2 regions of the Peribacillus sp. NJ4 genome follow, and region 2 is predicted to be linked to the other one. Evidence: riboswitches for the same ligand, from Rfam matches in the RefSeq annotation. Region 2 holds a riboswitch; the other holds the start of a gene.
What was found. A riboswitch is a leader RNA that binds a small molecule or an ion and turns the genes downstream of it on or off. The one in region 2 is predicted to bind S-adenosylmethionine.

Region 1 (15,223 bases), 1.8 Mb from region 2:
ATTATGAAACGATGATTGAGGATACAAGGAAGCATCCCATTCAAGCTTTGGGTGAAATGTTTCTCGTGGAACAAAAAAAGGAAAGGGCGGATTTAACCGCAATTCGCTTTGCTCAAGGTGAAGTATACTTTCAGCACCATGACTATGAGGCAGCCATTTTCAAATGGGAAAACATAGAAGGTGAACTTGGTTCATGGGCGAAGAAAAACATCGCCGATGCTTATTTTGAACTGGAAATGTATTCAACCGCGGAGGATATTTATAAATCCGTCGATACGAATGAAGCAGTTTTGAAAACGGAGGTTCTATTGCAACTGTTTTCCCTGTACATAGTGGAATCTAGAAATGATTTGGCTTCCAAAGTCGTGAAAGAAGCAGTCGAGTTTCAACCTGACTACCCGAATGTCACGGAAATAGCACGCGCCTTTTTTGAAGAACAAAAGGATTGGAACAGTGCAGTGGTATTAGCGGCAAATGAAAGTATCCGGACAGAATCAATGGGCTGGTTCGATGTGCTTAAAACGTATATCCAGCAGGGTGTTGCCCAATCGATGGATCCGGATTATTTTTCAACTGTCCTTGGTTCGCTATACACACTGGACCAGGATCGCTTCGAAAAAGTGACGGTTGCACTTTGGAAAAATTATAAATATACGGATTCTTATTTTGAATGGCTAAGAGTGATTAATAACTTGATAGATACCATCGAATTAAACCAAGGGGATGTATGGGATGAGCTTTCCGTCTATTACAGGGATGCATATGCAGGTCTATTAGAAGGAACGCACCTAATCAAAGATTTAAGCCCCGTCGTGCCAAGGTTGCTGGAAAACTGGCTGAAAATCGCAGATGGGGAGCTTTCGCTGTTTGCAGCGGCATCCGCGTTGTCCTGGAATGAAATCTTCCCGGATACGATTAATGCGCTTGTCATTCAGGATGCAGAAAGCCTGTTGGCAAAATCGCCTAAATTGGGAGGCGGACTGGAAGCGGGAGAGAAACTGTTCAATTCTATTATCCAATGGGCTGAAGAGAATGATTTAAGGGTGGGCAATAAGCTTAAATGGATGGTCGAAGGGCTTAAGGATACTAATAATTTCAATCTTCTTCTTGTGGGAAGTACAGGAAATGGCAAGACATCCTTCATTCAGTCAATTGTTGGCGAGAGCATTGCTGCCGAAGATCATTCATCCCTAGTCAGTGTCAAAGACGGGGATGATTTGGAAATCCTAGAGATTACAGATACAGATAGCAAAGTGGTCATGGAGCTGGCTGAATTGGATGAAACACGCCGTCAGCGCGGGACTATTGTCGATGTGACGATTATCAGTGACTACCTTAGAAATAATGGTCTGCGATTATTGGATACACCGGGGTTCAATGGGGAGAAAAGCGTGGAATCCGATTTCCAAGGCTATTTACATGGCAGTGATGGCCTGATGTTCGTTCTTGATGCCAGGGCGCCTTTCACCGGCAGTGAACGGGATCTATTATTGGAAATTCAAATGATGGCTCCGAAACTGCCTATCCATTTCTTATTGAATAAAATGGATACGATATATAGTGATCAAGTCGCAGTCCGGATGGAAGACGAAACATGGGATAAAGTGAATGCATATTTCCCGAATGCAAAAGTATTCGCTTTCTCCAAACTTTATGACAGCAAGCAGCAGTTGAAGGACCTTTCAGCATTCCTTCAATCGAATTATCAAGATGATAATTGGAAAGAAAGAAGATCTGAAAAAATCCTAGCGTTCATTCGTAAAACTTTATCTTATCTGTTAGAAAAGCGGGCAGCCAATGAACGGAAATGCGAGCATTCCATCTCTTGGAATGAACAGATGGAGGTCAAACTGAATGGTGCGGTCAATCAACTGGCGGATTTGGAAAAAGAAAAAAGTGAAAATATCATAAGGTCTTATCGTTCGCTTAAGGATGAAGTGAAAAGTCAGCTTTCTTCTAAAATTCCTGAATTGCTGAGGGATTGCTCTAAATCGTTAACGGAAAGCAGTGATTTCAGTCAGGTCCATGTACAGTTAAACCAGGAAATGAATGAGCGGATTCAAGCGTTCATTTCTGACAAGATCATGCCTCAATATTACCGTTCTCTTCAGGATTGGATTGCCAGTTCCCAAATGGAGTTCTCACAAAGCCAGCAGTTTATGGATGAAATGAGTGCCGGTTTCAATGAATTATACAAAGAAGAACGGATCACGCTGGCAGGCGACTTTAGGGTATTGGATGACTGGCGCCGTGATGCCGACCGGATGACAAGCAGTATCCGCATCGAAAACGTTAATATCCTTTTGCGCAGAACTCCATCGCAATTGCTGCTTAAAGGAGCAGGGAAGCTGTTTGGGGCGATACCGCAAAATAAAGCCAATATGTATAATCGTTATAAGAAATACCTGGAAAGTGAAGATTACCTGGATGTTGCCGAAATGATCACGGAACGTTTCCTTACCCAATTTGGATTGTTTGAAAAATCTTTGGATCGGGACATCTCACTTTTCTATCGCAGTTCCTTTGCCTTACTTCAAAAAACGATAGAGCAAACGCAGACAGAAATCAAAGACTACCAGGCTGCATTGGAGCATATGAAAGAAAATCCGGAAGTTTACCGTGACCCGATCACTTTGTTCGAAGTGAAATTACGTCAGTTGGAGAGACTTGAAAAAATCGAGAAAAAGCGTCTAGCCCAGCTGCAAAGAAAATGAAAAATAACGGGGAACATTTTAAATATTCGAAAAACTATTGACTTTACGACTATATCCCTATAAAGTGATAATTACGAAAAACGTAACACAATATATTCTCTTATCAAGAGTGGCGGAGGGACTGGCCCTAAGATGCCCAGCAACCGTTCCATTAGGAATTGGTGCTAAATCCTGCAAAACAGAAATGTTTTGACAGATAAGAGAGGGATAAGTCTGCAAAACAGCTGATTAAACCTCTCTATATTAATAGAGAGGTTTTTATTTTGGGATTTACACCAACTTAACTGATAAGACTAATAAGAAAATATGGAGGGGAACAAGATGAGAAGGTCTATTAAAGGGATATTCATTTCAGCCATGGCTTCGGCTTTGCTTTTAACGGGTTGCTCTACTGGGCAGAGTTCCACAGAATCGAAGAAAGAAGAAAAAGTATCATTTGAAAATGTCCCGGAAAGATTTGCTAATGGGGAAGGAGCCAAAATCAAAGTGATCCGTAAAATTGGCGGTGATGATCATACGGCCCAATACTTAGCAGGAGCGAAGGAAGAAGGAGAAGCACTGGGGTTTCAAGTGGATACATATACAGCCAATGGTGATACGGCTAAATTTCATGATGCGATCGCACAGGCTTTGCAGGAAGATTATGACGGCTATATCATCTCCCATGGTGATGATGCAGCAACAGTGAATGACGTTCAAAAGTTGGTTGATGCAGGCAAAAGCGTTGTTACATTCGATTCAATAAGCGATCTAACTAAAATAGAAGGCGTAACATTAACATCACAGGATGATGAAGCGTTGGCAACACTGGCTCTTGATAAACTGATAGAAGAACAGAAAGGTGAAGCGGCAATTGCGTATCTTTGGGTGGATGGTTTCCCTCCAATGGTGAGAAGAAATGCAGTTTATCAGGAAAAATTAAAAGAAAACCCTGGAATTAAAGAAGTCGAAAGATTCGGAGTGGCGTCTGCAGATACTTCGGTTCAAACACAAAATGCTGTAGCCGCAATGCTGAATAAATACCCTAAAGGTAAATTGGATGCCATTTTCGCAACATGGGATGCCTTCGCTATCGGTGCCGCCCGGGCAATTAAAGAAGCGGGACGCGATGAAGTGAAGATATACGGAATTGATGTGTCGAATGCAGACCTTCAGGAAATTCAATCAGCTGGCAGCTCATGGTCCTACACGGCAGCAGTCGATCCCAAGTTGATCGGTGCAGTGAATATGAGGATATTGGCGAAAAAATTAGCGGGAGAAGAAACGCCGCAAACCTATGACTTAGAGGCTTCACTTATTTCACAAAAGGAAATCCAGGCTTCAAAAGAAGCGGTAAATATGGCAAATCTGTCTGGTATTGTCGAAGGATGGGGTGTATCAGCGGAATTTGAAGAAGATTGGATGAAAGTTTTGAAAGATCATTACAAAAAGTAAAAGGGGACACTCTCTTTCCAGTGAAGGGAGTGTCTGTTCAATAAGGGGGAATGGACATGGGCACGCAACTAGAAATGAAGAAAATCTCGATTGAATTTCCGGGGGTGAAGGCGCTTAGTGAAGTTGATTTTTCTGTACAATCAGGGAAAGCCCACGCATTGGTCGGTGCTAATGGAGCAGGGAAATCGACGTTAATGAAAGTTTTATCGGGAGCCCATGTTCATTATTCAGGTGACATAGTCATTGATGGGGTGAAGCAGGATATCCGCTCACCAAAAGAGGCGCAGGAACAAGGCATTCAAATTGTTTATCAGGAAGTGGATACGGCCCTCATCCCTTATTTAACCGTTGGGGAAAATGTGATGTTGAATGATATGGTCCAAAACATGGGAAAAAAACAGATGGTCCAATGGAAAGAGCTGCACAATAAAGCTTCTTGTATTCTTGAAGATATGAAAATTCGTGTCCCTTCGAAAAAGCTGGTAAGAGACCTTACCTTGGCTGAAAAACAGATGGTCCTGATAGCAAGAGCCGTTTCGACAGAATGCAAATTCCTAATTCTCGACGAACCAACTGCTCCGTTAAGTCATACGGAGACGACAGAGCTTTTTCGAATTGTAAATGAATTGAAGCAAAAAGGCGTGGGAATCATTTTCATTTCACATCGTCTGCCCGAGATTTTTGAAATATGTGAGGAAATTACGGTCATGAGGAATGGGGAGCGTGTCACTTGTCGAAAAATGGAAGACATCACCCGTAACGAAGTGGTAGAGAATATGCTCGGGAAAACCATGGAGGAACAGTTCCCTGAAGTGAATTCTTCGATTGGCGACGTTATTCTTGAAGTGAAGGGATTGTCAGATGCAGAGAAAGTTAAAAATGTTAGTCTCCATATTAAAGCAGGAGAGATAATCGGCTTGGCAGGGTTGGTCGGGGCTGGGAAAACGGAGCTGTGTAAAACCCTTTTCGGTCATACTTCGATCACAGCGGGTGAGGTCATCCTGAATGGCCGAAAGCTTTCTTTGAAATCACCGCACCATGCAGTAAAAAGCGGCATGGCACTTGTACCTGAGGAACGCAGGAAAGAAGGGATCCTTGTTCAGGAATCGGTCGCGGCGAACTTGACTGCAGCCAGTATCGGCAAATTCTGCAGAACATTCGGTTTCGTGGATCGTAAGGCGGAAAAGGAAAAGGCGAAAGAAATGATCGCCAGTATCGGAATTAAAACTCCTTCCGGGGAAGTGAAGGTCGAAAACCTTTCAGGCGGTAACCAGCAAAAGGTTGCCATTGGAAAATGGCTTATTGCCGATGCGGATGTATACATATTCGATGAACCGACGAAAGGGGTCGATGTTGGAGCCAAGAAGGATATTTTCGAATTGATTGCAAAGCTTGCGAGGAATGGAAAAGCGATCATTTATGCCTCATCCGAGCTTTCCGAAATCATTGGCATTACCAACCGGACATATGTGTTATATGACGGGAGCACTGTCATCGAATTCGAAACGAACAAAACGAATGAAGAAGAACTACTATTCTATTCAACAGGAGGAAAATAGGATGAGCGTACCCATTCCTGTTACACAGACAGCGAAAGCAAAGAAAAAGGTGGAACTATTCGACTTTTTCTATAAATACGGCACAATATTGACGATTATCATTCTGATTGGAATTTTTGCCGTGTCCAATCCATCTTTCATTCAAACTACTAATCTGATCAACATCCTGCGTTCCATTTCAATCGTGACCATCATTGCGATCGGCATTACGATATCCCTTACGGTGGATGGCTTCGACCTTTCCGTCGGTTCCGTCGCATCATTGGCCAATGCCATCGTCATATCAATGTTTGTCTGGTTTTCGCAGGATACATTTATCGCCATATTAGCTGCGATCGGTGCCTCACTTGTCGTAGGGGCTTTAAATTCGTTCATGATCGTTAAATTGAGAATTCCCGACATGCTGATGACATTGGCCACCATGTTCATTATCCAGGGAATTGCCCTTACCTATACAAAAGGGGCCACGGTTTCGCAAAATATGGTCATGCCCGATGGGACCTTCGCAACAGGTCTTATCAGCCCGCTTTTCGCCAAAATTGGCCAGGTACCATGGATAATCCTGATCATGGCAACCATTGTGATAGCGACCCATATCTTTTTGACTTATACGAAGCATGGTCGTTATATGTACATTATTGGCGGAAATAAGGAAGCGGCAAGACTTTCCGGGATATCGGTTAATAAATACAAAGTTCTTGCCTATCTGCTTTCGGCTCTATTAGCTGCAATTGGGGGGATTGTCCTTGCTTCAAGGGTCATGACATCGGAAATCAATTCAGGGTCCCCTTATTTAATGGATGCCGTTGCAGCAGCCTTCATTGGTTCCTCCGTTTTAGGAGCGGGAAAACCGAATGCCTTTGGAACCTTCGTCGGTGCAGTCCTGATCGGAATCCTTCAAAATGGGCTGATCATGATGTCAGTTCCGTATTATGCGATGGATATCGTCAAAGGAACAGTGCTGGCCCTTGCGCTCGCGGTAACCTATTACAAACAAAAACACTAAAGTGAATCCGTCACGTTAATATGACTATATGATAAGTTGCATGTAGATGATATAAGAGACTGGTAAACTCGTGGTGAGTTTTAACGAAAGAATAAGAAGATAGGGGAAGAGGGGTCTTTTTAGCCCTCTTTCCACACTAATTTCCAATATCCAAATTTTAAAAAAGTAATTACACTCACTATATTTTGTTTTTATAAATGACTTTGTTAACATCGTGTCTTACTGTTTTGTGACCTTCTTTAATTCCTTTCCCCATGGCAATAAGCATAACATCTAAATACCTATCAGAAATTTTTAAGGCTGACTTTAATTGTTCGGAATCATACCCGGACATTGTAATGGTTTCAAGACCTGCCTCGTTCGCTAATAAAACTAACGACATTGACGCCAGGCTTGCGTCTCTTATTAATTCAACCTTTAAATCTTCTTTTGACTTATTTAGATAATAATTGATTGCCGCGTTTGTTAGATAATCTCTTACTGATGCGTCAAAATAACCTTTTTGAAACTCATCCTCATGTATCATTATGATATTTTCTTTTTCAAATGCTTGATAATCACCTAGTATAACAATCAGTACTGATGCTTCAATTACCTGTTGCTGATTAAAAGCAATGGGCAGTAACAAATTCTTTAAATATGGTTCATCTATAACCAGGTATCGTGTTGCTTGAATATTGTTTCCGTTAGGCGATTTACTGGCTCCTTCAATAAATGTCGCCAACGTTTCTGGACTAATTTTATAATGGGGATCATACTGCCTTACTGAACGTCTTTTTTCTATAATCTCTCTTACACTCATCGTGTTCACTCCCAATGTTATATTTGCTTCATAATCAGAGTATAATGGACCATGATGTGGTAGAAAATAACGCACAATAAAGTGGCATAGCCACCTTTATGTGCCTATTCAGGGGGAATGAGTAATGAAGAGTCTAAATACTGGAATAAATATTTTCATGAATACTGTAGGAGGAAAGTGGAAATGCTTAATCCTCTTCTTTCTGAGTCAAAAACCAATGAGGACGAAAGAGTTTTATATTCTAATACCGGCCATTACCCAGAAAGTCTTAACCGACCAATTAAAGCAGTTGGAAAGAGATGGGCTTGTCCGAAGAGAAGTATATAAAGTAGTACCACCAAAGGTAGAATACAGTTTAACTGAGTTAGGTCAATCCTTTGTACCTGTATTAAATACAATGTGTGAATGGGGCAATACATATGCAGTCGAACAAAACCTCGAAAGACAAGAACAAATCTGTCGTCATCATAAATAAGTAAGAACTGCATGATGTGTGTTGCCTTACTTCAACTAGGAGTATGGCTTTTCTTTTGACAAGATCAGTGATGGGAAGCAGGATTTATTCAAGCTTTAGTATATTTGTAAGAAATACGTTATTAGAGGAAATGTCTTGAAGATGAACTTTTTGGCAGTCTCTCTAGAGATTGTATTAAACTAACAGGTGCTTTACTTTAAAGTAGTTGTTTTGCCGAGCTCTTTTTCTTATGGTTTTAAAGGAACAGGTAGTTGCATAAGATTTTTTTTACTTTATAATTAGTACCAGGTATTAATATCAGTTATAAAAATGATGCAATTCATAAACACGAGGTGGTTATTTTATGTTCAAATCCAAAGCACGTATTACTGCGATAGGTTCTTATGTTCCAGAAAAAAGGTTAACGAATAAGGACTTAGAAAAGATGGTTGAAACCAATGATGAATGGATTGTTAAACGTACTGGTATTAAAGAGCGAAGAATTGCACATGAAGAAGAGTTTACTAGTGATATAAGTTATAAAGCTGTAAAGGATTTAATGGAACGGTATGATAAATCTGTCGAAGATGTTGATATGATTATTGTCTGTACCTTTACACCTGATTTCAACACGCCAAGTGTAGCTTCTTTAGTCCAAGCAAAGCTAGGTATTAAGAATACTGGAGCTATTGATTTAAACGCTGCTTGTGCAGGATTTACTTATGGGTTGCATGTAGCTAATGGATTAGTAACATCTGGTTTAAACAAGAAAGTTCTTGTTATTGGAGCTGATACTTTATCTAAAATTATGGACTATGAAGATCGAGCCACTTGTATTTTATTTGGAGATGGTGGAGGAGCAGTTCTTGTAGAATATGATGAACAACAACCAAGTTTCATTTCTTCACATTTATATTCGGAAGGAGAAGGCGGAAAAAATTTATATAGTACAAACCTATCGACACGTATAAATGGTGAAGACTTGAATAATAGTGGTAACCTTGTACAAAATGGACGTGAAGTTTATAAATGGGCTGTTACTACTGTTCCAAAAGGAATGCAAACAGTGATGAAAAATACTGAATTTCAATTGAATGATGTTGATTGGTTTGTTCCGCATAGTGCAAATTTAAGAATGATTGAGTCAATATGTGATAGAAGTGGCTTTCCAATTGAGCGTACTTTATATAGCTTAGTGGAGTATGGAAATACTTCTTCAGCAACAATACCATTAGCTTTAGATATAGGAATAAGAGAAGGGAAGCTCAATAATGGTGAGAAGATTTTATTATATGGTTTCGGTGGTGGGTTAGCACAAGCAGGATTGCTTATCAATTGGACCCTATAACACTTTTTTCTACTACTGATCAGCAGCTTTGTTCTTATTGATATAAAGGGTCAGTTTAAGTTATCAAGGATACTAAAATAACAAAAGACACCATACTAATAGGTATGGTGTCTTTGAATTATCTTAAGGGAGTTCAAAATCTCCAAATGGGCGGAAGCCCGCCTTTAGTAAGAAGTTTGGGTTTGTTAGTGATAAGTGAACAGGGCCAAAATATCATGTTTACTCCAATACTTAGTGGGAATGCTATTTACAGTATATATCCCTGAAATTTGAGGAGGAAATTTTAACATGCTTGATGCTAAGACCATAGAAATCGTTCAGTCAACAGCACCTGTTCTCAAGGAACATAGTAAACCAATAGGAAAGAGATTTTATGAATTACTATTTTCAAAAGCTCCTGATTTGTATAACCTTTTTAACCAAACGAACCAAAAAAGAGGAATTCAACAAGAGGCCTTGGGATATGCTGTCTATGCTGCAGGTGAACATATTACGAACCTTGAAGCGATAAAACCTGTAATTAAAAGAGTTACTGAGAAACATCGTGCCATAGGGGTCAAGCCTGAACAGTATCCGGTTGTAGGTGAAACGTTGCTTCAAGCAGTTAAAGATGTGTTGGGTGACGCAGCCACAGATGAAATCATAGAGGCATGGGGAAAGGCCTATGGCTATATTGCAGATGCCTTTATTGATATTGAAAAAAACCTTTATGAGGAAACAGAACATCAGCCTGGTGGATGGGAAGGATATCGAAGCTTCAATATCGATAAAAAGATAAAAGAAAGTGATGTGGTAACCTCCTTTTATCTAAAGCCTACAGACGGAAAACCCATTGCCTCCTACCATGCTGGGCAATACCTAACACTTAAGGCTAAAATTCCTGGCGAGAAATATACGCACATACGCCATTACAGTCTTTCGGATTCACCTGGAAAGGATTACTACCGAATTAGTGTTAAACGTGAAGATGCCCATGGAGATGCTCCATCTGGAATTGTATCTAACTATTTACATAGACAGCTGCAAGTTGGAGATACGCTGCAATTTTCTGCTCCAGCAGGTGACTTCGAACTGGATAACACCGATTTACCCGTTGTTCTAATTAGTGGCGGTATTGGCATTACACCTTTGCTTAGCATGTTAAATACCATTATAGAAAAGCAACCACAACGTCAGGTTACGTTCATCCATGCAACAAGCAATAGTCAAACACATGCTTTTAAAGATCATCTGCCACAAATAGTGAATGAACATCAACATATAAAATCATTTGTAGTCTATGGTGCACCAACAGAAGCCGATCGAACCTCTGGGCATTTTGATAAAGAAGGATACGTTGGTTTAGACTTCCTGCAATCTATCGTTCCATCAAAAGAAGCTAATTTTTATTTCTGCGGACCTATTCCTTTTATGGAAGCAATCAATGAGGCCCTAAATAAATGGAGTGTATCGAAAGACCGTATTCATTATGAAGTATTTAGTCCACTCGCTATTTTAGGAGAAAAATAAGTAAACTATATTTGTGGATAAAAAAGGATCTTTCATTGAAGTGAACCCAAAAAGTTAGACACTTTATTTACTTAGGCAGCCTTGAGGGCATGAACCCGGAAATCTACCGGGCTCATGCCTTTTAATTTTACCTTGATATGTTCTTCTAGTGCTTGTTTGAAATGCTTTCTTTCTTGTACAATAGATTTATGTTTTTTCCTTACAAGTACTCTAAAACAGCATGTAATTTTCATTTAAAAAAACTGCACCTTTACTTAACATATTTCTCGGAAGCGTCTGTTTTCTCTATGGAACCGATCTCTTGTTTGTTTATTGCATTTTCAGCTATATTCAACTTTTTTCTCATAGGGAAGTAATAAATAACAGCTGGAACAACTAAACCAATAATCCAAGCGATATCTGCCCCTTCAAAGGCCTTGGTACCTTTGAATTTTAGGTTCTGTTCATTTTCTATTTGAACTTTTGCACTTCTTCATTTCCCTCGAATTTGTTGTCTTTCAATATGCCGATTTCTTCAATATGGTTTCGCGCCGTTTCATCGCCAAATTTATAAATGAGGGCATAAAGCTTTTTCATGGCTGCATCGTATTTATCATTTGCCCGGTCATGATGATAGAGAAGGTATGGCACATGTGAACGGGCATATGCCTCCAGGTCATCAGTCCGGTGTTCCTCCAAGCATTGTTTCAATTCTGCAAGTTCCTCATCAGTTGCGTGTACAGTGAAGCTCGGGTTCTCTTCAAGTTTTTGTCCGAGTACATCGCCGCTGACCAAATCAACATGATAGGTCTGTTTTTCCTGCATCATTCTGCTCATCATCCTTTCAAGCGTTTATCTATTCTGTACCACTATTTGTAAAAAGTTAATCATAAAAGTAAACATTTCCTTAATGAAAATGATAGGAAATAGAGGTATCGAATTTCATATCAAATGGTTTAAGATGGATTTATAGAATGATATGGAAGAGTAACTTTGAGGAGTGATATTGTGAAGAGGTCAATCATGGTTATTTTTATGGTGTTGATTGCTTCAGGCTGCGTAACAAGGAATTATGATTCCAATATGGATTTAGGGAAAAGTCAGTTGAATGAGGAAAATTATTTAGAAGCCCACGAGGCATTTGAATTAGCTTATAAAGAAGCAGAAACACCGGAAGCAAGAGAGTTAATGGATCTTTCAGGTTTTCTGGCGAGTGGAATGAAGAAATACGACGAACAGGATTTTGATTCGGCAAAAAGAGATTTTAAAGAAGCAACCGCATATAAAGCAAAATATCGGGAAGGGAAACTAATGGTTTTAAAGGCGGTGGAAATGCACCCGGTATCAGACTCCGCCACGTTAGAAACAGTAGAGGGAAATGACGAAGTGGAACCGGTGGAGGAAGCAAGTGAGGACGGGACCATTGGATCCAAAGTAGATGATAAGGCGGCAACGGATTCAAAAGGAAAAGTAGAATCGGTAAAAAGCAAAGAAGGGAGTAAGGATTCGGCTAGTCCCTTAAGTAAATCTCAGGCGGAGAAGCTAGTGAAGGATTACGTGGACATGAAAAACTTTCCACATTTGCAAATCGAATATGATCATGATGCCGAAAAGGGAGATTACATTTTTCAAGTGTTCGAAGTGGATGCAGGCAGTCAGAAAAATGGCCACAAAGCTACTTGGGGCTGGTATGGTGTGAATAAGAAGACAAAAGAAGTGTATGAAGTCATGTAAGGCTATAATGTCGAATTGAAAGGGTCCCCTGTGGAGGCCTTTTTATTTTGTCGGACTGCAAAATATCATATAGCTGGATTCGATAATTTTTTTGTGAAAAGGTGGCCTTATTCTTTATTTCTTAAGAATTTTTTAATATTTACTGTTTATGATTGAGCCAAGTAAAGGACAATCATAGGAGGGATAATGATGGAGAATAATAATGGCGATGAGCAAGTCAGAGTGAAGACAGAACGGAAAAAGGGCAAGTCTATATGGCTAACTGGCCTTGTTTCCGGAACGGTTGCTTCTATGGTTACATCAACTGTATTTTTATTTGGCGGGGACTTTATAGATCAAGGGAAAAGTTCAGTGAATGAGTCAAGTCAAACGGCAGGTGTAGAGCAAACGGAAAGCGGTGAAAAGGATGGGAGTGTCACGGCAGAAAAGTTATCGACTAGTACGGATTCTAATGATAGGGCAGAGATGGTTGAATCAGCATCCAAATCGATAGTAGGGGTCGTGAATTTACAGGAGATTCAAAACCGGTACCCATACCAGCAGCAAAGCACGGGGAGCGAAACGGTTGAGAGCGGCACTGGTTCAGGGGTCATTTATAAAAAAGCTAATGGGAAGGCCTATATCATCACGAACAATCACGTTATTGAAGGAGCTAAGGAAGTCGAAATTTCATTGTATGATGGGAAAAAGGCAACGGCAGTGGTTGTCGGGGCTGATGCATTGACGGACCTAGCGGTTTTGACAATTGATGCCTCGAAAGCACCTGAGGGAATTAAATTCGGGAATTCTGATAGCATGCGTCCAGGTGAAGAAGTATTGGCGATCGGTAACCCTCTTGGACTTGATTTTTCACGTTCCGTTACACAAGGGATCGTCAGTGCTACCGGACGCTCCATTTCAGTCGATACATCGGAGGGGGAGTGGGAACTTGATGTCCTTCAAACAGATGCAGCGATCAACCCTGGCAATAGCGGCGGCGCATTGATCAACACCGCTGGGGAAGTGATCGGCATAAACAGCTTGAAGATTTCCGAAAGCGGTGTGGAAGGCTTAGGGTTTGCCATACCAAGTAATGATGTGATTCCGATTGTTACGGAACTGATTGAAAACGGAAAAATCACGCGACCGTATTTAGGAGTAAGCTTGGCCAGCATAGAAGAACTGCCACAGTATTATCTTCAAAATGTTCCTGAAGCTGCAAAGTCGGGTGTCATGGTTACGAGTATAGAAGCGGGGTCGTCAGCGGCGAATGGAGGGCTTAAGCAGCAGGATATCATTGTGGAGATTGATGGAACGAAAATTAAAACGACAGAAGAATTAAGGAAAATTTTATACACAGATAAGAAAATCGGCGATAAAGTAAAGGTTAAAGTCTATCGGGGGACTGAAGAGAAAACGGTAACGATAACCTTGCAAAACTCATAGATAGAAGGAAGGCCTCTGATTGATCATCAGGGGTCTTTTATTTGAAAATGTAGTTAAAAAGTTTTTAATAGTATTGAAAGTGTTGATATCGGAAAAAATGATAGTGTATTTATACTGTTTATCAGATTTTTCATATAGTCTCGAATACCTAAAAGTGAATAGCGGCGTCTTCTATTTGTCAAGGTTTACATTATAGATATGTTAAAAAATAGAAAAGATTTGACAAATTTGTGAAATGTCATAAAATAGAAAGAAAGGGGATGAAATTATGGAAGCTAATCAGAAGATGTTGGATGCAGTGAAATGGGTATCGGGCACAGGTTGCGTAATCGGAATTATTATTTTTGCTTTAAGTTTTTTTGTAAGCGATTACAATAAGGATTATATATTTACCGCTGTTGGAATCGCCATCACACTAAGCGCAGCTGCCATTTTTCTAGTTGGTATATTTTTTGTCCTGACAGAAGAAATGGTAATGAATACACATAAAGGCCAAAGAATTGAATCGGAAACGACTAAAATCATAAAAATGAAATCAAAGGCTAAAACTCAAACAAAAAGAAGTACAGAATTCAGTAACTAAAACGAGGAATATAGCGTAATACACTGGCTTTCTATCATCAGATTCACTTGTATGGATGAACAAAACGAGTTGTTCGTTGGCTTGCAGAATCTTAGCCAATTTAACCCCAAGTATTGAATGCGCTTTCATTCCGTGTGTTGCTTGTACATCCAAACCAAACTGCCTGCACGCCAGGAAGTTCTCACCTTCAATTTTAAACTATATCCACGAGAAAAGGACACTTTTAAAAAGTCCTTTTTTCGTGGATTTTTTTATGTGTTTTTACCTGAAGATACAAAAGGGAAGCACGTATCAATATGGGGGTATTGAGTAAAGGGTTTCCAAAAGGTGGAATTGATTGAACACCAAATGTACTTTTTAAAAAATGGTTTTTGGCCTGTCCTCTGACTGATAAACTTGAACAGTTGCAACAGGTTGATTGATCCCTGAATTACTTCACCCCACGACTACTGCTAAACGGCTGTTTAGGAATACTGACAGGGCAATAAAATAAGTATTGCGAGGAGAAAGAACCCAATTACATTTCACGCTCGTTGTTTCCTTATATATATATAATATTTACCTGTGTTGGATCATTAGGGTATTGAAGCATGGATGCAAGATCGTGTACAATGCGGCTACCATTTAAAAACTTCCATGGCCGAGTGAAAAAAATCCGCTTTAAATCATGTTTTCC
Region 2 (15,223 bases):
ATAGATCATTTCCTCCCTCGATAAAGGTTTTACCCTTTTAATAATGCTTTGGCAATTGTATTTTTTTGAATTTCTGAGGTTCCGCTTAATATCCGATACATTCGTGCACTCCTGTACATTTTTTCTACCGGATGCCCTTTTACCAAGCCTTTAGAGCCAAAGATTTGGATAGCCTTATCGGCCACACGGCTATTTACTTCTGAAGCAAACAGTTTAGCCATGGAGGTGCCGGCCCGATCCTCTTCTCCTTGATCGATTTTTTCAACCACATCATAGACCATGCACTTTGCCGCGTAGATTTCCGTCGCCATTTCTGCGAGCATATGCTGAATTGCCTGGAAGTCACCGATAGGCCGGCCGAATTGGACTCGCTTTTTAGCATGTTCAATAGATAAATTGAGAAGGTGTTGAGCCATCCCGATGAAGCCGGCCGCATGGGAAGCGCGATTTGTGTTTATTCTTTTCAATCCGAGCAGTAACCCTTTTCCTCTTTCTCCGATTATATTGGCGGCAGGAACTCGACATTGATTGAAATTCAATTCAGCATGTATGCGTTCTCCTGATAGTGGGACTTGAATGTCTCCTAGTTCAAACCCCGAATGATGGGGTGTTTTTTTATCTACCAGGAAAGCAGTGATTCTATCTTCTTTTTCTCCTTTCTGAGTTTCTTTCGCTATGACAATGGCGAAATCAGCATAGGGGGCCGCACTGATAAAATGCTTTTTACCATTTAATATATAATCATTCCCGTCTTTAACGGCTGTTGTTTCGATAGCAAAAGCATCTGATCCAGCATTTGGTTCTGTAAGGGCAAAGCAGCAGCTAGCTTCTCCCGTCACCACGGGCATCACATATTTTTCTATTTGCTCCTGTGTAAAACTTTCCAACATCTGACCAATTCTTAGCGGCCCGCCAATCTCCCCTATAACCTGCCCCCATAAAACCGCTCCGGAACGGGCCAATTCTTCCTTAAACATGCATAGCCCTTTTAAGCTAACATCTTGTCCCCCATATTTTTCAGGGAGGTTAATCCCGTAAAAGCCCAATTCCCTGGAGCGTTTTCTTACCCATTGTATGGCTTCCATCGGGATATCCTCTTCAGCGTTTAATTCATGCTCCTGTTCGTAGGGAAGCAATTCATTTTGAATAAAATCCTGTAACTTTGTTTGAAGCACCTCTAATTTCTCTTCCTTCATAGTTACCATAGTTTTCCCCTTTCACCTTTGAATTTCGCATTTAATTTAATATTCAAAATGTTATAAAATTAATTTTAAATGTAAATTATATTTAAGTAAATTAAAGAAATATGATACAAACATAAGAAATATTGATGTAAATGCAAAAAAATATTAGTTTCCCAATTACCATAGGAAACTAATATTTAAGAGTAGTGTAGAATTCGAGACATTTAATAAACTCTCTTGCAGCTTTTGAAAAATGTTGCTTCTTAGAGCGAACGTAACCGAATTCCATTGAATTATTTTCTAGCTCCACCAAAGGAATAGCCACAAGTTCCCCGCTTAGGAAATAGGGATCGCTGTTAATTCCAATATCATACGAAAAGGAAATGGCTAATCCTTCAGCGACCGTTTTTTTGATAATCTCTGTATTATTTGTGAAAAACAAAATATTCATCTCACCGTAAAGAGTAAAAAATTCTTTAATAAATGTCTTCATTCTCGGTCCATTGTAGACGACTAAATCTTGGTCCAGCAGCTCTTGTGGGGTTATGCTTTTCCGGTTCACTAGAGGGGAATTCTTACTGACCGACACAATCACTTTTGCTTCCATTAGGGGCTGAAATTCCAACTCATTTTCTTTCGGTTTAACCCTTGGAATATTTAATAGTCCGATGTCTATCTTATCATTCAGTATATCTTCGGTTATCTCTTGTCCCCCTTTCTCTTCAATCATAATTTTCACCTCGGGATACTTCTTCTTAAATAACGCTAATGATTTAGGTAAAACCGTAAGAAATAAACCTTGTGTAGATGATAGGCGTAACTCTTTTTCCATCGTATCTGAATGTATTTGGGCACTGTCTCTTATTTCTTCCAATTTGCTTAATACTTCAAGAGCTTTCTGGATGATTTCCTTTCCATCTTCTGTAGGAATGGTTCCTAATCGTGACCTCTTGAAGATTTTTATACCTAATTCCTTCTCCAAACTCGTAATGGCCATGCTGATTCCAGATTGAGAGATATGAAGGCTTTCTGAAGCCGTGGAAATCGAGTTAACCTCGGCTACCTTAATGATATATTCCAATTGTTCAATATTCATGGTTCATTCTCCTTCTATCCTATTACAAATATAATACCTCTAACGGAAAGCCCTTTCAATTATAGAGAAGGAGAATCAGAACCCATCACAATGTCTGCACCAAAGCAGGGCTCCATTCCTAGTTTTAAACTATGGTAGTTGTTTTTTCGTATTCTTTAGCTGGCTGTGCCCGATTATTTTTAATAGATACGGCAACAACCGTTCCCAATAGCGCCGTTATTACCAAAAACAGGAAAGCTACATTATAGGAGTCATTAAACAAACTGATAATCAAACCGAGGGCTAAAGGAGAAACCGCACCTGCAATTTGACCGGCAAAAGTTACGAGTCCGGAGGCAGAGCCCGTAAGTTCCTTTGGTGAGTATTTTATGATGATCGTGTATAGAACGGTTCCAAAGAAGGACAGCGCTACGGAGTTGAGAGTGAGATAAGTGATGATAAGTACTATAGACGTGGCGTTAGACATTAAAAAGAGAAAAATTGCCGATAATAAAGCACCTGCAGCGGCAAGATACTTCTCCCGGTTAGCCATATGCTTATCCAGAAGCCAACCGCTTACATTAAACATCAAGAAACCAAAAATATAAGGGATTGCCAATAAACCCCCGGCGGCTATTAAATCAACCCCTTTTTCCTTAACCAAATATATAGGCATCCAAGTGATCAGACCATAGTTGATAATATTTGATATAAACTTGAAAGTTATGAGTTTCCAAATGTTTTCGATTTTAAATAATAGTTTCAGAGCAACCTTTTTTTGTTTCGGTTTGTCTTTTTTAACCTCTTGAGTTTCTTGAGGCTTTAGAATGAACCAAATTCTGAAAGAAATTAATATCCCTATAATTCCGGCAATGGTAAACATGCCCCTCCAACCGAAAGCCACCACCATGGAAGCGGCAAGTGCAGTACCTAATATCCCGCCAATATTCTGGGCAGACAAGAAAAACGAATTTGCCCGGCCCCGTTCTTCTTCCGGGAAGTTATCTCTTATAGTGGACATACTGGCAGGATAGAAAGGCCCTTCACCTAACCCGAACAGGAAACGGATGAATAATAAAGACATAAATGACCAAGCAAACCCCGACATTACCGTGAACAAAGACCAACTGAATAAAGAAACAGTAACCATGACTCTGGCTCCGTACTTATCGGTCATCCATCCACCAAGCGGTTGCATGAGAGAGTAACTAATAAAAAATATACTGATTAAAAAACCTGTCTGGGACGTATTGAGATGAAACTCATCTGCAATTGGAATAATACCGACATTTATGGCAACACGATCAAAAAAGCTTAAAATCATTCCAACAAATAAAAGGCCGCTAATCATTAATTTTCGTTTCTTACTTGCATACAGTTGCATTCCCCATCACTCCATCTTTTATATTTTCACAAAACTCCCCCCTTACAGGAAGCGCTTACAATTCCTTTCAAATTACAAGACTTGAAATTTTCCTTTTTATGGTTATTGATTTTTGTTCTGTGACTTTTAGGAGCGTTTCATTCATTAATAAACAATGAATGAATTTATTAAAACGAAACTGGAAGCCTACAGGATTAATTGATACATTCAAACCCACGAGACTATATATTAGACTCGTGGGTACAGATATTGGTCACCGATCCATCCTGCTTACAGAATATAAAGTGATAGATTATCACGGAGTAACGATATTAATCTTTGGTTGAAATTGATCCAGCAAGACAAGAAATCTTCGAATTTTTCTTTATTACCGGAAATGGAAACTTTGCCGGACGCCTCCATTTTGGATAAATCTTCACGTCCTAGAGCAATCTGATAGAAGGTTATTCTATCTAAAGTTAATGTTGCATCAGGGGTGGACGCCATTTTCCCTTTTTTGAAATTTAACACAGAATTATCCAGATCAATCATGTAATTAGTTTTCGAATCTGTAAATGTCATATTGAATGTCATTTTTTTATTTTCCGCTTTTGTTCCGTTTAATTTAATGGATAAGAATTTCAGGAAATCATCCATTGGCATATTGAGCAGCGTATCGAGATTCATCATTCCGCCACTTCCCTTCGAGTCTGCCACACCATTCCTTAACTCATCTGCGCCGGTAAGATAGAAATTACGCCACACAGAAGATTCAGCCGAGTATCCTAATTGCTCATAAGCTTTAGCCAGTAAATTTTTTGCTTCTGTATTTTTGGGATTGGCCATGACTACATGCTTTAAGACTTGAGCAACCCAGCGATATTCCCCTTTTTTATAATCAAGTTTTGCCCGCTTGATGACCTTCTTTTCCCCACCCATATATTCTATATATTTAGCTCCCGATTCCACTTGTGGTAATGGATCCAAGTCGGATGGATTACCGTTGAAATATCCTAAATAAAAGTTGTACACCGCTTTTACGTTGTGTTCCAATGTTCCGTAATACCCCCGATTGGCCCAGACTTTATCCAACTTTTCAGGAAGCTTTAACTTTTCCGCGATTTCATCTGGTGTGAGACCTAAATTAGCTAATTTTATGGTTTGGTCATGAATATATTTGTACAAATCACGTTGACTTTCCAACTGTTCCAGAACACGGCCTTTCCCCCATATAGGCCATGTATGGGCGGTAACCATAGCATCTATATCTTCATTTCCAAACAGATCAACTGTTTCATCAAGTGCCTTTACCCATTTTAAGGTATCTCTGGTTTTAGCTCCCCTTAATGTATAAATATTATGTAACGTGTGTCCGGTGTTTTCGGCTACCACCAAAGTTTTGTAATCATTGATATAGTAATGCATCTCAGATGGAGCTTCTGAATCCGGCGTCAATAAAAATTTAAATGTTATTCCGTCTATTTCCACCGTTTGAATATCATCCTTTACTTCAATTGTTGGAGGTAAATAGCTAAAAGTTCCGTTACTTAATCCCGGGCCAATACCAGAAGTTACAAATCCTTTTTCATTTGCAGGTAAAAGATTTCCGAACATATAGCCTACACGCCGAGACATTATATTACCTAAAAGAATGTTCTCACTTAGCGCTTCTTCGTTAAATCCTTCTGGGACAATAATGGGCACCTTTGCTGGATTTTCAGCGTATTGAGCAATGCCTTTTATACCACCAAAGTGATCCGCGTGACTATGACTAATAACTATTGCACTTACTGATTTTTTGGGTCGATGTTCAAAATACAGTTCCATGGCTGCATTGGCTGTTTCAATTGTAGAAAGTGTATCCAAAACGATTAATCCTGTTCTTCCTTCAACTATGGTAAGCACTGATAAATCCTGTCCCCGAACTTGATAAACTCCATCTACAACTTTAAATAAGCCCGTTATATTTTGTAATTGAGCCTGTCTCCACAAGCTAGGGTTTACAGTATAACTTGCCGGCTGATCTTCTTTGATGAATGAATATCGATTGCTATCCCATACTACGTTACCTTTTGAATTTTTAATTGGATTCATATTTAAAGGTGCAATAAATCCCTTATGTGCATTTTCGAAATCTTCCTTATCTGTAAAATCCAACTGTTTATAAACAGCCTTATTTGCTGAAATTGTTGAATGTGTTGCGGGCATTGGCATATCGGGCGCAGCATTTGTAACAGAAGGTCCTACTAGTAAAACAAAAACAAATGGAACGGAAACAATTCCTTTAATAAAAGATTTTTTAGACATTCCATACCCCTTTCCCTTTTGAGTTTTTAGATATCAAAGTTGTAATTTCTTCCTTATATTGAAACGATAATTCTTCTATTTATTTAAATATTTAGAATAATATAACTTTATTTTATAATTGATTTGTCATTAAGTAAATTTACTATTTTTCATAGTAACTTCAATTTTATTTATATAAAATCCACTTGTATCCATTAATACAATTCGCTTTTTAGCTATGGCTCGGAAGCTAAAAAGCATACATGCATACTTAATTTCCGGTATATTTTGAACATAAAGACATTATGAGATAGTTTTTTCTATAGAAAATATGTAATGCCCCATTTTGTTATACATTTCATATAAAGGTGCGTAAGCTGTATATCCAAATGCAAAAAGGCCCCTCTCTATTGAGAAGAACCTTTATCCAATGTAAAAACCTCTAACTTTTTATATTGTAGAAGACTTTGCTTTTGCATCTACTAATTTGAACCTTTAAGCTGGTTTAACGAAGATTGAGAACTCAATTCTAAAAATTAGAAGAAAGCCCGCGGCAAAAAAGAAGGAATACACAAAACCAAGTGATACGTTTTCGTATGCGATTGTCAAGCACACCAGTGATAAAAGGCCTCCCTGCTATATTCATAAACGATGCGCTTTGGCTAGTCATTAAAAAAGTATAGGCACAGCCTTTTGCCATGCTTTGAGCGATGGTTATCCAGGTAGGGGCATGAAAATCGTAATGGAAGCCAAGACCATGCCTGTTTTCAATACGCTATATCCCAATTTCATCTCTGCAATTCTAGTAACGTAACCTGGCATCCATAGTCCCAGCCACATCGTTAACCAAAACCATGAAAACGCTGCCAATAAACTGTTTTCAAAAATTATTTGAACACTTTGTCACCTACCAAAATTTTCACTTAAAATGTAACCAAACGATGAGAGGTGACGTAATTCATTCACTATCGAAGAAATTCTACAAAATTTGACACCCCTATTTTATTAAAACGCTTGTTTTTCCTGACCAGCCACAGATTTCTTGTTATATCTATTCTGGAAATACCCACTTCCCGCAAAAAACCTTGTTCCAATTCCCTGGAAACCGTCAACCTTGGCAAAATGCTGATCCCAAGTCCAGCCTCAACCGCACTTTTTATCGCTTGAGTACTACCAATCTCCATGTAGCTTTCTATTTTTTCTAAAACCCCATGCTCCCTTAACATGTTTTCTACGATAAGTCGTGTCCCTGATATGGATTCACGCCATATCATCCTTTCATTTCCCAATTCCTCTAGCTGGATTTCTTTTCTGTCTTTCCATGGGTGGTCAAATGGACAAACCAATATCAATTCGTCTTCGGCGAACTTGTCTACAATAAAATCGGTGTTTTCCACAAGTCCTTCCACCAAGGCCAAATCAATGACATCGTTTGATAAATCCTCCAGAACCCGGGGGGTATTTTTTATCGTTAATGTCACTTTTATTTCAGGCTGTTGTTTTTTGAATTTCCCAAGCAAGCTCGGCAACAAATACTCGCCGATTGTCAAGGATGCACCTACTATGAGGTTAGCATTGTACTCGCCAGTTGATTGCTGAATCACTACTTTTGAATGGTTAAAGTCATTTACAATAGCTTTTGCAAAAGGGTATAACAACTTTCCTGCTTCCGTCACTCTCAACCTCCCTTCCTCACGGTCGAATAACAAAGTGTTATAAAAATTTTCCAATTGATGAATCTGTCTTGTTGCCGCAGGTTGAGATAAGAAGCTTAACCTCGCTGCCTGGCTTATACTTCCTTCATCCACCACTAAACAAAACATTCTTAGATTTTCTATTTTCAAGAAACCGACCTCCTTGTCTTTAAATGGTTTAATAAAATGATAGCATCATATAGCTAAATGGTGAAATGGGAAAACGACGCTATTTCCCCTGATTAGGTGGGCCTATTCATTCTTTGGTGAAATTCTATATAAAACGGATAAAGCTTCTGGGTATAACGTTTTGTTATACCCGATGATTTTGTTGCAATTTACCCAGTCCTTTTTCTTTGATATGTTAATGATAAGAATTAAACAGAGCAGCAAAGGAAGTGAGGATGTCAATGAAAGGACAATGGAAAACACTGTTCCAATTATTTTGGACCTTTTTTAAAATGGCACCTATGACATTCGGAGGCGGGTTTGCGATGATCCCCTTAATCGAAAAAGAAGTAGTGGAGAAGAGAAAATGGCTGTCAAGCGAAGAAGTTACGGATGTTTTTGCTTTATCTCAATCCGTACCGGGAGCTGTCGCCATTAACTCCGCCACCTTTATCGGCCATCGAATTGCCGGAATGAAGGGCGCAATGGCAGCCATGATTGGTGTTTCATTACCTACATGTTTAATTGTTCTACTCCTCGGCATTTTGTATTTTTTCATTCACGATAATCCGAAGATAGAATCCGCTTTCATATCGATTAGAGCTTCCATAGTGGCCATCATCGCATATGCGGCTATCAAGATAGGAAAAACGGCTATTGTTGACAAATCAACTTTCTGTATTTTGATAGTTGGAATCCCAGTCCTTTTCTTCGTTCACCCTGTTTTGGCTATATTAGCAGGAGCTATAACAGGTATTGTGACCATCTCTATTAAGAGGAAATTAGGTTTCGATGTCAAGATGGACCGAAAAGAAAAGAAAATAGAAGAAAATGATTTCGAATACTTCATGGGTGCTGGCATATAGGTTCCATGAAAGATCAAAGTTATTTTCTGAAGGATCTAGGAATAAACGGTCTAACTAATTTTCAAGAAAGTGTGTGATGTATAATAATGGAATTGTGGGAGTTGTTTAGCACCTTCTTTATTATCGGCTTTGTATCGTTTGGAGGCGGATACGCCATGATTCCGGTAATAGAATCGGAAGTCTTACAGCATGGGTGGATGACGACGCAACAATTTACCGATGTAATCGCTATTTCCGGCATGTCTCCCGGGCCTATCACCACCAATAGTGCCATTCTCGTAGGCTATTCGACTGCTGGATTAGCAGGAGCCATATCATCCGTTCTCGGAATCTTGCTTCCTGCCATTATACTCGTAACCGTTATAGCCACCTTCTTCAGCAAATTGAATCATTATCCAGTTATTCAATCGATGTTTTATGGATTAAGACCCATTGTCACTAGTTTAATCCTCTTTGCAGCTATCAGCTTTGCACTTTCCAATCATTTGATAGCCCTGAACTTTTCATGGCATACGATAAGCTTATTACTCGTTTTTGGATTATCGTTATTTGCCCTATTGAAATTACGCTGGCACCCAGCCTATGTCATTATTCTTTCTGGTTTAGTTGGTGTTGTCCTCTATTCATAACGACTAGCTCACACAACCATTATGCGTTGGGTTAATCAATATGAATCGGAATTCCTAAACATTGATAACACTTAAACTGATGGAAGAGCGAGGGTGACATCGCTCTTTTTAATTATTTTTCACCAATGTTTCAATACACCTTACAAAGTAAAACCCTGAATCTAATGATTCAGGGTTTATTTTCATGCTTATTCTCATTATTAAGAAGTACGTTTCTTCGTTTCATTATCTACCGGCTGAAATCGCGGATAACCAATCAAGATGGCTATGACTCCACAAAGGCCAATTAGTATTGGGTAATATGAATACGGCAAGATGCTTATCGGAGAAATATGTGCTACCCCAGCTGCAACAAGCAATTGTGCCCCATATGGAATTAACCCCTGAATGCAGCATGCAAAAACATCAAGCAAGCTCGCCGATTTACGCGGATCAATCCCATACTTTTCAGCAATATTTTTCGCAAGTGGCCCGGCAATGATAATTGATATCGTGTTATTTGCCGTGGAAAGGTTCGTCAAACCAACAAGCCCGGCAATGCTGAATTCAGCCCCTTTTTTAGTTTTGCTGTTTCGGGTCACGAGGTGGAGAAGGTAATCGATACCGCCATTATGCTTGATTACAGCTACCATGCCTGCGATTAAAATGGCCAGGAAAGAGATTTCATACATTCCCGCCATCCCTTCTCCGATTTTTTGAATGACACCCAACGGTTGATAACTTCCATCCGCCAAGCCGATAATTCCGGCAAATACGATTCCGATGGATAGGACCAGGAACACATTGACACCTGCCAATGCAGTGATCAATACACAAAGATATGGAAGGATCTTCACCCAATTATAAGAATGTTGAGTGATGGCCGCTTGTTCACCCATTGTTAAAATTCCAAGGATGACACATGTGATGATGGCCGCAGGTAAAACAATGAAAAAATTCACTTTGAACTTATCCTTCATTTTCGTTCCCTGCGTACGAACTGCAGCGATTGTCGTATCTGAAATGAAGGAAAGGTTATCCCCAAACATCGCACCACCAATAACGGCCGCCATTGAAAAGGCAAGCGAAATATCGGTTTGCTCGCTAATTCCCACCCCAATAGGTGCTAGTGCTACAATCGTTCCCATGCTCGTCCCCATGGATAGAGAGATAAAGCAAGCGATGATGAAAATCCCTACCATTAATAGATTTTGCGGAAAAACCGCTAAGGCAAGGTTCACCGTAGATTCAACTGCCCCCATGCCATTTGCAACTTCGGCAAAAGCGCCTGCCAAAAGGAAAATGATAACCATTAACATAATATTGGCATCCCCGGCGCCTTTACAGAAAATTTCAACCTTTTGATTGAATGACTCTTTCCGATTCATTGCCAATGCAGCAGCCGATGCAATTGAAATCGCTACAATCACCGGAAAAGAATAAAAATCTTTTGTAATGATTCCGGACCCTATAAATAAAATCAAAAAAACGACAAATGGGATTAATGCCCACGGATTCCCTTTATTGTTTGCACTCATGATGTACACCTCTTTTTATTTTTCCCATGACATGTGTCACAGCACTTATTCTTCTAACATTTTTCGTAAATAACACCTTCATGGAAGCTATAGCTAAAAATACTTTCAGCATAAAAAAGACCTCTTCCATTAAACACAACAAGAAGAGGTCTTTTAATTTATAAAAAACGCCCTCCTTATCTTTCAGGCAAAAATCAGCCTGCTGGATTTGGCACAGCACTCCTATTAAAGTCTGCTGCCGAGACATCTTCGGGCCAGTCCCTCCGTCTCTCTTGATAAGAAGATTTAAATTATATAATGATATTATCAAATGCACCGGTGTCCAAGAGAAAAGAAGCAGGCTGGTAACTTGCTATAACCGCTCCAAGTTTACCTCTGTCCACTTTCGGAAAGTGACATCGAAAGCCTTATTGAAAAGCAAATATAAGAGTACAGCATTTTATGTATTTTCGCAAGGTTTAGTTTAAAAGTATTTCAAATGTGGACCTTAATATTATAAACGGACTTTTACATGTACAGTAAATAAGGTATTTGGGTTAATTGTGATATTTGGATGAAATCTCAAATAATGTCATTTGTCTGGACGGAACTAAAATAAAAAGAGGTCTAAGGACCTCTTAGCAAATTTGTTGTATTAGGTTTGGTGAATTATTTTTAGTTGAGTTCACATCAGTCGATACCTCAAATGCTTCCATTTGTTCAGAATCGAATGATTTTAAATACTGCTGTAGAAAGGCAGGATCATTAATGGATGGATTCAACCAATCTTTTTCATCTTCAGGTTTAAGGATGACAGGCATGCGGTCATGAATGCTGGTCATTAGCTCATTAGGAACGGTTGTTATAACTGAGCACGAATAGATGTTGATTCCTTCTGGAGATTTCCAGGATTCCCAGAGACCTGCCATTCCAAATGGCGCATGATTTTTAAGCTTTATTCGCATGGGTATTTTTCGCCCGGGTTCCTTCTTCCACTCATAAAATGAATCAGCGATTATCAAGCATCGTTTCTTCTTATACGCATTCTTGAAGCTTGCCTTCTCAGCAATGGTTTCCGCTCTGGCATTGATCATTTTGTAGCCCAGTTTTTCATCTTTTGCCCAGAAAGGAATGAGTCCCCACCGAAGGTATCCAAGTCGATTCCTTGCTCCGTCATTAATGACGGATAGCACGGAGTGGGAAGGTGCAATATTGTAGCTGAATTGGTATTCTTCATCAAAAGGTCCTTGAATATTAAACCGTTCTTTTATTTCTTCAATGTCCGTGAAAAGCGTGAAACGTCCGCACATAATATCGCCTACCGTTTTAGGATTTATTACAGTGTAACAAATGGGACGGGCAGGTACAAATCAGCGTTCTAAAATCCTGATGTCGGTAAATGGTTGATTAAATAATTCGCTGGAAATCAAAAGTGTGCCCAGGACTTCTCTCTCATCTTCAGCTTTAATGATTTCTGACAAAATTAAGGTACTGCCATTCCTGACCGTTACATTATATTCATTCATAGAATCCCCCTCATTAGGCTAGATGGTTGTTATTATAAACCAAAAACCCACAAGTATCATTATTGACCTTTAGTAGAGTCGTAGTTAATCCACTAATGATGAGTCTATATAGGAGTACACCGCTATTTACATATACATAAAAAAGACTGTCCATGAATGATCACAGACAGTCTGGTCAACAGGTTTTTCACTTCAACAAATTTTTACCGGTGATGATAATGGGGATAGCAAAAAGGTCGATGAGTAATGCCTCTTGTTATTCCGTGGGAGTTACCCATAATCCATGTCCATTTATTATTTAAAATTCAGCAAAACCTCATTTATTAAATGTGCTGCCAATGTAACCGTTTTATTATTTTCGTCCAACGAAGGATTCACTTCCGAGATATCAAAGGAGAGGATCTTTTCATTTGATACGACATGCCTAATAATCGCACGGACCAATTTCGGATTAAGTCCAAACGGAGAGGGTGCACTTACCCCAGGTGCGTAGGCTGAATCAATAACGTCCGTACATAATGTAAGAATAATGAAGTCATTTTTCTTAACGAATTCATTTATCCGCTGCTTGGTTTCATCCATTTCGTTCAATGACAAATCTTCTTCCAATATGTAATCGACCTTATTCCTCTCAGCAGTTTCAAACAGGGCCTTCGTATTTCCCTGTTTCTGAATTCCGACACATAAATATCCACAACTTTGATCCTCGTCCAAAATCTGCTTAAACATCGTTCCTGATGAACTTTCTTTTTCATAAGGCCTCATATCAAAGTGAGCATCAATATTAATGATTCCTAACCTAGCCTTTGGGCCAATGTATTTTCTAATCCCAAGATAATGGCCATAAAAGGTTTCATGTCCTCCGCCAAGTATGATAGGAATCGCTTTACTCTCCAATATTTTGGAAACAGCTGATCCCAGTTGAGTTTGGGCAGCCTCCATCTCTGGACCTTCACACGTTACATTTCCAGCATCCAACAGCTCGGTTTGGGAAGATAAATGACATGGTAATTTTGCCAAGGACTGCCTAATGTGATCAGGACCCTCTGCAGCACCAATCCTGCCTTTATTCCTTTTGACTCCTTCATCACATTTGAAGCCAATCATTCCAAAGGTTCTGGATGCTTCGGAAGAGATGGGTAATTCCAAAATCGGTGCCAAACGCACTCGTTGGTGATATCTAAAGCTGTCCATGTCAGTATGGGAATCAACCCTTCCATTCCAATAATCCAAATTCGGTTTAATATACATAATTTTCTCCTTTATTTTAAAAATTCCGAAATATCTTTTTTAAAAATTATAAATGAGATAATATATAATTACCAATACTAAATTTTAATATATCTATAGTTTAAAGCTATAGAAAGGAGAATATATGGATTTACGCCAACTTCGTTATTTCACTACCATTGTCCAAGAAAAGAATTACTCCCAAGCTGCTAAAATACTACATATATCTCAACCTTCCTTAAGCAATGCCATAATGAAATTGGAAAAAGAAGTTAGTTTGCAGCTTTTGGAACGTAATACAAGGGGGCTAGAGCTTACGGAAGCAGGGGAGATTTTTTATACGAGATCTGTTGACCTGTTAAGAAAATTCAATAATATGCAAGTGGAACTTGAGGAAATGAAAGATGTTGGAAGTGGAACAGTATCAATAGGTTCCATTGAATCATTCAAATTTTGGTTCCCGAAGTTAATCAGGAACTTTAAAGTCAATTATCCTAATATTCATATAAAAGTCAGGGAAATATTAGGGGAAGAGAAAGTTATCGATTCGTTAAATCGGTATAATGTTCATTTCACCATCACGAACCAGCCCATTAATAACGAGGAAATCGTGTCCACCCCCCTATATAATGAAAAATTCATGCTTTTGATCCATAAAGATGATGAGTTAAACAAAAAAGAGTCCATCACTTTCCAAGACCTTGCAAAGAAAGAATTGATCATCAGTACAACTGGATTTCAAACAAGAGATGATATCTTAAAAGCATTTAAGGATGAAAATGCAATTCCCAATATCTTATACGAAATAGAAAGGCTTGAAGCAGCTTGCAGTTTGGTGGAAGAAGGACTTGGGGTTACAATTTTACCGGAAAGCTATATAAAATCCGCTGCAACACTTAATACTGCAATTCGTGCAATAGATTCGAAATCTTTGGAAAGGACTGTTTACCTGGCCTATTTGAAAGATCGATATCTGTCTCCTGCAGTATGTAAGTTAGTAGAAGAAATACTTAGCTTTTTTAAGTGGGATGTTAGGAACGATGCCTAAATGCTGATTCTCTAATTTAACGGAAAAGACACCATTGCTCATTGTGATTTACTTTATATAAAGAAAATACTTTAGACTTCCTGACAATGAGCTAGGTTTCCCACTCATATTTGCAGGAGGTTCATGTGTTTTCACTATCCATATTGTTTTTCCTCACTAATAAATAACGTCCTAACGCTCACACTTCCACGCCAAGTAAAATACTTGTTCAATAAAAATTCATTATAGCATAGCGCTTTTCAGGAAGTTCTTATTCCCTCTGCTTCACATCGCAAGTTATAAAAATACTGGATAAGTTCCTTTTCATTCAGGATAGATTTTTTAAGTCCCTTGTAACGTATGCATCCCAACTCTTCTATCTAACAGAGAAAGAATCTTTATAATCATATCATCTGATTTTAAGGAAATTTCTATTGGTAAATTAAAATATTCTTCAACCGCATTAAAAAAGTCATACTGTGCAAAAATCCCCTCTGCTTTAATCATTTGATGTGCTTATATCCCTATCCTCATAGTTCTGATTTCCATTATAGACATCGTATTCAATACTTTTGGCTTTTCTTATTTCATTTTCTTTTCTGAACATTTCTCTATCAGATGTTATCGTACACATATTTAGGATTTCCTTTTTATCAACAGTAATAAAAGCTCGTCCTAA

Region 1: another riboswitch for S-adenosylmethionine. It lies ahead of QUF94_RS24575 (sugar ABC transporter substrate-binding protein); the one in region 2 lies ahead of QUF94_RS15655 (Na+/H+ antiporter NhaC family protein).

What each region holds. Positions count from the first base shown of each region.
Region 1 is NZ_JAUCFQ010000001.1:4,907,074-4,922,296, reverse strand. It holds gene QUF94_RS24580 (GTPase domain-containing protein) at 1-2,714, shown strand, start outside; SAM riboswitch class I at 2,812-2,917, shown strand; gene QUF94_RS24575 (sugar ABC transporter substrate-binding protein) at 3,036-4,148, shown strand; gene QUF94_RS24570 (sugar ABC transporter ATP-binding protein) at 4,205-5,707, shown strand; gene QUF94_RS24565 (ABC transporter permease) at 5,709-6,713, shown strand; gene QUF94_RS24560 (nitroreductase family protein) at 6,892-7,515, opposite strand; gene QUF94_RS24555 (winged helix-turn-helix transcriptional regulator) at 7,640-7,990, shown strand; gene QUF94_RS24550 (ketoacyl-ACP synthase III) at 8,334-9,317, shown strand; gene hmpA (NO-inducible flavohemoprotein) at 9,606-10,826, shown strand; gene QUF94_RS24540 (hydrolase) at 11,277-11,633, opposite strand; gene QUF94_RS24535 (hypothetical protein) at 11,829-12,539, shown strand; gene QUF94_RS24530 (S1C family serine protease) at 12,729-13,964, shown strand; gene QUF94_RS24525 (hypothetical protein) at 14,233-14,547, shown strand.
Region 2 is NZ_JAUCFQ010000001.1:3,136,736-3,151,958, forward strand. It holds gene QUF94_RS15610 (class I adenylate-forming enzyme family protein) at 1-2, opposite strand, end outside; gene QUF94_RS15615 (acyl-CoA dehydrogenase family protein) at 30-1,205, opposite strand; gene QUF94_RS15620 (LysR family transcriptional regulator) at 1,375-2,280, opposite strand; gene QUF94_RS15625 (MFS transporter) at 2,405-3,643, opposite strand; gene QUF94_RS15630 (alkyl/aryl-sulfatase) at 3,914-5,929, opposite strand; gene QUF94_RS15635 (hypothetical protein) at 6,623-6,778, opposite strand; gene QUF94_RS15640 (LysR family transcriptional regulator) at 6,874-7,752, opposite strand; gene QUF94_RS15645 (chromate transporter) at 8,007-8,636, shown strand; gene QUF94_RS15650 (chromate transporter) at 8,723-9,265, shown strand; gene QUF94_RS15655 (Na+/H+ antiporter NhaC family protein) at 9,466-10,782, opposite strand; SAM riboswitch class I at 10,956-11,064, opposite strand; gene QUF94_RS15660 (SOS response-associated peptidase) at 11,400-12,071, opposite strand; gene QUF94_RS15665 (hypothetical protein) at 12,132-12,287, opposite strand; gene hutG (formimidoylglutamase) at 12,582-13,538, opposite strand; gene QUF94_RS15675 (LysR family transcriptional regulator) at 13,663-14,565, shown strand; partial or broken gene QUF94_RS28835 (SF0329 family protein) at 14,805-15,223, opposite strand, start outside.